Regions from separate parts of the Kribbella sp. NBC_01245 genome, predicted to be linked through region 1. Evidence: riboswitches for the same ligand, from Rfam matches in the RefSeq annotation. Region 1 holds a riboswitch; the other holds the start of a gene.
What was found. A riboswitch is a leader RNA that binds a small molecule or an ion and turns the genes downstream of it on or off. The one in region 1 is predicted to bind S-adenosylmethionine.
Positions count from the first base shown of each region.

Region 1 (3,661 bases):
GGGCTGCCTATGAAGAGCTCCGCAAGTTGGAGCGGGAGCACGGCGCCCGGCTCGGCGTCTACGCGACGAACACCCTGACTGGCGCGACCATCGCTTATCGGGCGGACGAGCGGTTCGCGTTGTGCTCGACGTTCAAGCTGCTCGCGGCCGCGGCGATCTTGCGCGATCGGGACTGCGATGGGGAGTTCCTCGACCGGGTCATCCACTACACCAAGAAGGATCTGGTGGTGAACTCGCCGATCACCGAGAAGCACGTCGGCAAGGGCATGCGGGTCGCGGACCTGTGCCACGCCGCGATTTGCTACAGCGACAACACGGCGGGGAATCTGCTGTTGCGCCAGATCGGCGGGCCGTACGGCATCACGAGGTTCTGCCGGTCGATGGGTGACCTGTACACGCGGCTCGACCGGTACGAGATCGAGCTCAACACGGCCATCCCCGGCGACGTACGGGATACCACGACGCCCGGCTCGATGGGCGCCAACCTCCGCCGACTGGTCCTCGGCAATGCGCTCACGCCCGCCGATCGCGATCAGCTGACGGCGTGGCTGAAGGCCAACACCACCAGCAAGAAGCGGTTCGGCGCGGGCCTCCCGGCAGGGTGGACGCTCGCCGACAAGACAGGCTCAGGCGACTACGGCACCGCGAACGATGTCGGCGTCACGTGGACGACTGCCGGTACGCCGCTTGTCCTGGCGGTCTACACCACCAAGCCCGCACAAGACGCGATCTGGGACGACGCCCTAGTCGCCAACACGGCCCGCCTCCTCGCCAAAACCCTGGCGCCGGGCGAGTAGCCGCCACAAGCATGCGTTCATTCGTCGGAATCCGCCCCCTGCCGCCGCGGACCCTGTACTGGTCCGCTGTGCTGAGGGGGGCGGATTCCGACGAATGAACGCTAGGGGATGAGCGGGATCCGCGAAGCGTGGGTGGGCGGGGTCAGCCGCCGGCGACGGCGGGGATGATGGAGACCTGGCCACCGTCCTTGATGGACGTCTGCAGGCCTTCGGCGAAGCGGACGTCGTCGTTGTCGACGTAGATGTTGACGAATCGCCGCAGCTCGCCCGCGTCGTCGAGCACCCGGGACTTGATCCCCGGGTACGACACGTCGAGCGACTCGAGCACCTCGCTCAGGTTCGAGCCCTCTACCGAGACCTCGGAGACGCCCTGGGTGTAGGCCCGCAGGATGGTCGGAACGCGCACACTCACACTCACTGCAGACCTGCCTTCACAAAAGCGTCGTACGTCGCGGGAATGGTGACCTTCGGGCCGACCCGGTCGGCGACGGCGTCGAGCGTCTTCAGCCCGTCGCCGGAGTTGATGATGACGGTCTCGGCCTCGGGATCGAGCTGACCGGTCTCGATCAGCTTCTTCAGCGTCGCGACCGTTACCCCGCCCGCGGTCTCGCCGAAGATGCCCTCGGTCCGGGCCAGCAGCTGGATCCCCTCGATGACCTCTTCGTCCGTGACGTCCTCGATCGCGCCACCAGTACGGCGGGCCACGTCGAGCACGTACGGCCCGTCGGCCGGGTTACCGATCGCCAGCGACTTCGCGATGGTGTCGGGCTTGACCGGCTTGACCACGTCGTGGCCGTCGCGGAAGGCCTGCGCGACCGGGGAACAGCCCGTCGCCTGCGCGCCGTACACCTTGTATTCGGCGGCGTCGACGAGACCGAGCTTCTGCAGTTCGGTGAAACCCTTGTCGATCTTGGTGAGCTGCGAACCCGAGGCGACCGGTACGACGATTTGCTGCGGCAGGCGCCAGCCGAGCTGCTCGGCGATCTCGAAGGCGAGCGTCTTCGAACCCTCGGAGTAGTACGGCCGGACGTTGACGTTGACGAAGGCCCAGCCCTCTTCCTCGCCGGCGATCTCGGAGGCCAGCTTGTTCACGTCGTCGTAGTTACCGTCAACGGCGACCAGCGTGCCGCCGTACACCGCGGTGGTGATGATCTTCGGCCGCTCGAGGTCGCTCGGGATGAACACGACCGAGCGGATGCCGGCCCGGGCCGCCGCGGCGGCGACGGCGTTGGCCAGGTTGCCGGTGGAGGGACAGGCGAAGACGGTCAGCCCGAGCTCACGGGTGGCGCTCAGGGCGGTCGCGACGACCCGGTCCTTGAAGGAGTGGGTCGGGTTGCCCGAGTCGTCCTTCACCCAGAGGGTCTTCAGGCCGAGCTCGCGAGCCAGGTTGTCGGCCTTGACCAGGCGGGTGAAACCGGGCTCGGTATTCGGGAAGCTCGCCACATCGGTCGGCACCGGCAGCAGCGGCTGGTAACGCCAGATGTTCTTGGGTCCGGCCTCGATCTGCTCGCGGGTCACCGTGCCGTAGGAGTACCCGACTTCGAGCGGACCGAAGCACTCCATACAGGCGTAGAACGGGCCGAGCGGGGATTGCGCGCCACAAGCCCGGCAGCTCAGATGCGTGGCATTGCCGAAGGCGCCTTCGCGGATCGTGTGTGTCGCGGGAGCGGTGGTCAGGCTCATGCGGAGTTCCCTCCTCATCTTCCCCGCATCCGGATCTCGGCACGGGACGGATTTGGCACCGTTCCACCGCGTCGGTCTCCGGATCGAGACGTCAACGGGGAGGGTTGCCGGGACTTCAACGGGCCGTTTCCCTCAGTCCCTCTGGATGAGCACGACCGAGATTACCCAACCCATCCCACATTCCGTCCCCCAGTCCCACCATCCGAGACGCCAAATCTCACGCGCCCCCTTCCCTCCCGGGCACGCCGCGTATCCCGTTCATCGGGTCCTTGTGACGCGGCGTGTCGGCGTTCATCGGTCCCTTGTGACCAAATGCGAGTCAAGGAAACGGTGTTTCAGCAGAGCGAAAACACTGTTTCAGCATGCCCGCGACAGCCGTGCTCAAAGAGTCCGACGACCCGCCGCCGCATGGTCAGAAGGGACCGATGAACGCCGACACGCCGCGTCACAAGGGCCCGATGACACGCCGGGGTTTGGTCAGAAGAGACCGATCAAGGCCGACACGCCGCGTCAGAAGGGACCGATGAAGCCAGGCACGGTGTGTCGTGAAGCCAGGCGCGAGGTGTCGCAAAAACGGCCGAGGGGCGGGTGGGCTAGGGGCCGCAGGTTTTTTGGGTGGGCTTTAGAAGGAGGGACTTCGGTGGGCGTTGGACCGATACCGGTGTGCGCCAGTTCGAGTACGTGATCGTCACGGTCATCGCGTCGATCGTGGCCAAGCCGTCGGTGGTGAAGCCCTGCTTCGTACGTTGCAGTACGCCGGCCAACGGCTTGCCGGCGATGGTGACCTTCTCCACACCGGCCGGGCCGACCCGGAAGCGTGCGGGGATCCGGCCGGTCAGGGATTCGGGCCGCTTCAGCTTGCCCATCACGCCAGAGCCGAACAACGCGACCGCGGGCAGTACGTCGACCGAACCGGTGAGCTCATCGCCCTCGCCACCTGACGCCGCCCCGGACATCAGGGTCTCCATATTCGCGGCGGGCATGGTCGCCTCGCCCTTGGCCTCCAACCCGGCCGCCGCGAACACCTCATCCGCCGTCTGGGCCATCCAGCAGTGCCGCATTTTCACGGGCCACATCGGCACGTTCAGGTAGCTGTTCTGTTTGATCACGCGGATCCGGAAAACGGCACCGTTCGCCGTTCCCAATTGGGTGGCAAAGGTACCGGTCCCGGTATTCGTCAT
Region 1 covers NZ_CP108487.1:4,358,082-4,361,742, forward strand. Annotated here, with positions in the region: gene bla (class A beta-lactamase) at 1-797, shown strand, start outside; gene OG394_RS19370 (MoaD/ThiS family protein) at 940-1,215, opposite strand; gene thrC (threonine synthase) at 1,212-2,480, opposite strand; SAM riboswitch class I at 2,492-2,632, opposite strand; gene OG394_RS19380 (hypothetical protein) at 3,074-3,661, opposite strand, start outside.

Region 2 (3,661 bases), 2.0 Mb from region 1:
GGCTGGACCGTAAGCAGAACGTCTTCGACGACTTCATCGGAGTCGCCGAGCACCTCCAGAACACAGGAGTCACTACTGCGAGCCAGTTGGCGATCCACGGCCGCAGTAACGGCGGACTGCTCGTAGGCGCGGTGATGACGCAGCGGCCCGAGCTGTTCGCAGCGGCACTTCCAGGCGTCGGTGTGATGGACATGTTGCGCTTCCACAAGTTCACCGTCGGAGCCGCCTGGGCCTCGGACTACGGTCTGCCCGATGACCCGGACGACTTCGAGACTTCACTGGCGTATTCGCCGCTACACAACGTCAAACCCGGTACGACGTACCCGCCGACGCTGGTGATGACAGCGGACCACGATGATCGCGTGGTGCCGCTGCACAGTCACAAGTTCACTGCGGCGTTGCAGTACGCCCAGACCGGGGACAACCCGGTCGTCGCGCGTATCGAGGTCGACGCGGGGCATGGTCTGGGCAAACCGCTGGCGATGGTTGCTTCCGAGTGGGCAGACCTCTTGGCCTTTGCGGCTGGTTATACGGGTCTGAACCCCTGAGTCCCTGCGCGCACGACAGTTGTCGAGTCTGCAGCGACTGCGGAAGTTAGTGCCCTGCGTCGGCAGTTCTTCGGCGCTTTCGGCGCCCAGGCACGCACCTCACGGCACTGGCGAAGCATCCACGATGCTCCGCATCGAGGACGCTCCGCCAGCACCGTGATGCACGCACCTGAACACCGAAATCACTCGAACAACTGCCGACGCAGGGCACTACCAAATGTGCGGAGCGGTGAGGTCTCGCGGGTCGGTGACGGGCTGACAGCCGTCCGCCGACTCCAGGTACGCCGACTTCGGGCCCTGCGTGGCAAGCGTGCGTACGGCACCGATGAGGCGCTCGACGTGCTCGCGGGTGACGCCGAGGCCCAGGCTCGCGCGGACCGCCGTGAAGTTCGTCGGCGACCCCTCGAGCAGATGCGCCGTCAGGAGGTGGGCGCAGAACTTGCCATCGCGCACGCCGATTCCGTACTCCGCTGAGAGCGCTGCGGACACCAGCGTCGACGTCAGACCGTCGATCGTGAAGGTGACCGTTCCGACCCGGTCAGCGTCCGCACCGAACAGCGAGTACGTCGTAACGCCGGGGATGTCCGCAAGGCCCTCACGCAATCGGGCGAGCAACAGCTGCTCGTGCTGCTCGATCGCGTCGCGGTGCCGGGCGATCGCCGCACACGCCGCTGCGAGGGCAATAGCGCCAATCACGTTGGGAGAACCACCCTCGTGCCGGGCAGGCCCTTCGTTCCAGATCGTCGTATCGCCAGTCACGGCAGCAGTGGCGCCACCACCGGCCAGGTACGGCTGGGCGGCGTCGAGCCAGTCGGCCCGGCCCACGAGCGCCCCAGCGCCGTACGGTGCGTAGAGCTTGTGACCGGACAGCGCGACCCAGTCGACCTCAAGGGCGGCAATGTCCACCGGACGATGCGGAGCCAGCTGTGCCGCGTCAAGACAGATCCGCGCGCCATGCGCCTTCGCGACAGCTGCGATCTCCGCAATCGGGAAGATCTCGCCAGTCACGTTAGAGGCGCCAGTGACGACTACAAGTCGCGGGCCTTCGGGGGCCTCGCGCAGGGCGTTGGCGACGGCACTGACCGCGGCGGCGGGGGATTCCGGCGCGGACAGCCGAACCGTACGCTCGGTCGGCCAAGGCAGCAGGGCCGCGTGGTGCTCGGTCTCGAACACGATCACGGTGGCATCGGTGGGCAGGCACCGGGCCAGCAGGTTCAACGCGTCGGTGGTCTGCCGCGTGAACACCACCTGGTCGCCGGACCGGGCGCCGACGAAGGAATGCACCTCCGCGCGAGCCCGCTCGTACCACTGGGTGGTGATCCGGGAGGCGTACCCGTTGCCGCGGTGCACCGAGGCGTACGACGGGAGGGCCGCCTCGACCGCGGCGCGAACCGATTCCAGGCAGGGGGCGCTCGCGCCATGGTCGAAGTTCGCGTAGTCGGTGACCCGGCCGTCGGCCAGCGGCACCAGCAGGTCGGCCGCGACAGTGGCGGGCACCCCACCACCGGCTCGGCGGGTGACGGCCGGACGAGCCGAGGCGTTGGTAGACGGTTCGAGGATGGAGAGGATGGACATCGAGACTCCCGGTGGTCCGCGCTTGCCGACCGGGATTTTCCGGACGGCCTGGTCCTCACCCGGGGCACCCCACCGCGGAGGAGGGTTGCCGGCCAGCAAGCCGGGGCTTCGCGCTGGCACTCATGACCTGCCGAAGACGGTAACGAATCGATCCCGTCTCACGCCAGCGCCTATCTCGCATCATGGGATACTTGGACGTATCGTGAGATGGGACTCTCGCGCTGAGCGTGATCGCGGGCTGCGTGGTGAGGATGTCGAGGCGTTCTCGAGCTGAATTGCGTTCGCTTTTCCCAACCACGGCCAGGCAAGATGCGTGGATGACCTGGACAGCACCTGAGATCAGCAGGCCCGAGGGATCGCTCGTGGCGGGGGAGCGCGAGCTGCTCGCCGGATACCTCGACTTCTACCGGACCACCCTGCTGTTCAAATGCGCCGGTCTGACCGCAGAGCAGCTGGCCGAGCGGGCGGCGCCGCCGTCGAACCTGTGCCTGCTCGGCCTGATCCGGCACCTGACCAAGGTCGAGCGGATCTGGTTCCGCCGCAACTTCGCCAACGGCCGGTTCGAGCCGGCCGAGCCGCTGTTCGCGCCCGAACTCGGCAAGGACGCGGACTTCGAGCTGATCGACGCATCCCGCGCTCAGGCCGAGTACGAGCAGCTCATCGAGGAATGGCGGCTGTCGGACAAGGCCGTGGCGGCGTACGACCTGGACGAGCGCTTCGACCTGCAGGGCGAAGAGTCGTCGCTGCGGATGATCTACCCGCACATGATCGGCGAGTACGCCCGCCACTGCGGCCACGCCGACATGATCCGCGAACGACTCGACGGCGTCACCGGCGCTTGATCGTCCTCAGCTGCCCGGCGTCAGCACGACCTTGCCGGGGAGCTTTCCGGCGTCGCTCAGCTCGTGGACCTGGGCGAGGTCGGCCAGCGGGTAGCGCTCGCTGACGTTGATCCGCAGTTCGCCTGCGTCGACCTTCTTGACGAGCGTGGCGAGCTGCTCGACGTCGTTGCGCACGAACATGGTGATGGCTCGCGCGTCCTCGGGCCCAGGTGGGACCGTCGTCACCAACACGCCACCAGGGCGGACGTGGTCCAGCAGGGCGGCCTGCTGCGCTGTGTCGAGCGGTGCCAGGTTGAGGATGACGTCGACCGGCTTCTGCCCGTCCTGCACGGACGTCGTGGTGTAGTCGATGACCTCGTCGGCGCCGTAGCTGCGGACCTTGTCGATGCTGCGCGGGCTTGCCGTCGCGATGACCACGGCGCCTGCCTGGGCAGCGAGCTGTACGGCGAGGCCGCCGACCGAACCACCGGCGCCATTGATGAGGATGCGCTGTCCCGGCTGCAGTTTCGCGTGCTCGAAGAGTGCCTGCCAGGCGGTCAATGCTGCTGAGGGGATTGCCGCGGCATCCGCGAGGTCCACGCCACTCGGCGCCGCGGTCAGCACCTCGGCCGGAGCCAGCACGAACTCGGCGGCTGCGCCGTGCTCGTTCATCGGCAGGAATCCGACGACCGGCTCGCCGATGCGGAAGCCCTCGAC
Region 2 covers NZ_CP108487.1:2,335,083-2,338,743, reverse strand. Annotated here, with positions in the region: gene OG394_RS10330 (prolyl oligopeptidase family serine peptidase) at 1-548, shown strand, start outside; gene OG394_RS10325 (aminotransferase class V-fold PLP-dependent enzyme) at 759-2,123, opposite strand; SAM riboswitch class IV at 2,137-2,251, opposite strand; gene OG394_RS10320 (DinB family protein) at 2,441-2,965, shown strand; gene OG394_RS10315 (NADP-dependent oxidoreductase) at 2,972-3,661, opposite strand, start outside.
Region 2: it holds a riboswitch for S-adenosylmethionine, as region 1 does, so the genes downstream of both, OG394_RS10325 (aminotransferase class V-fold PLP-dependent enzyme) here and thrC (threonine synthase) in region 1, are expected to answer to the same signal.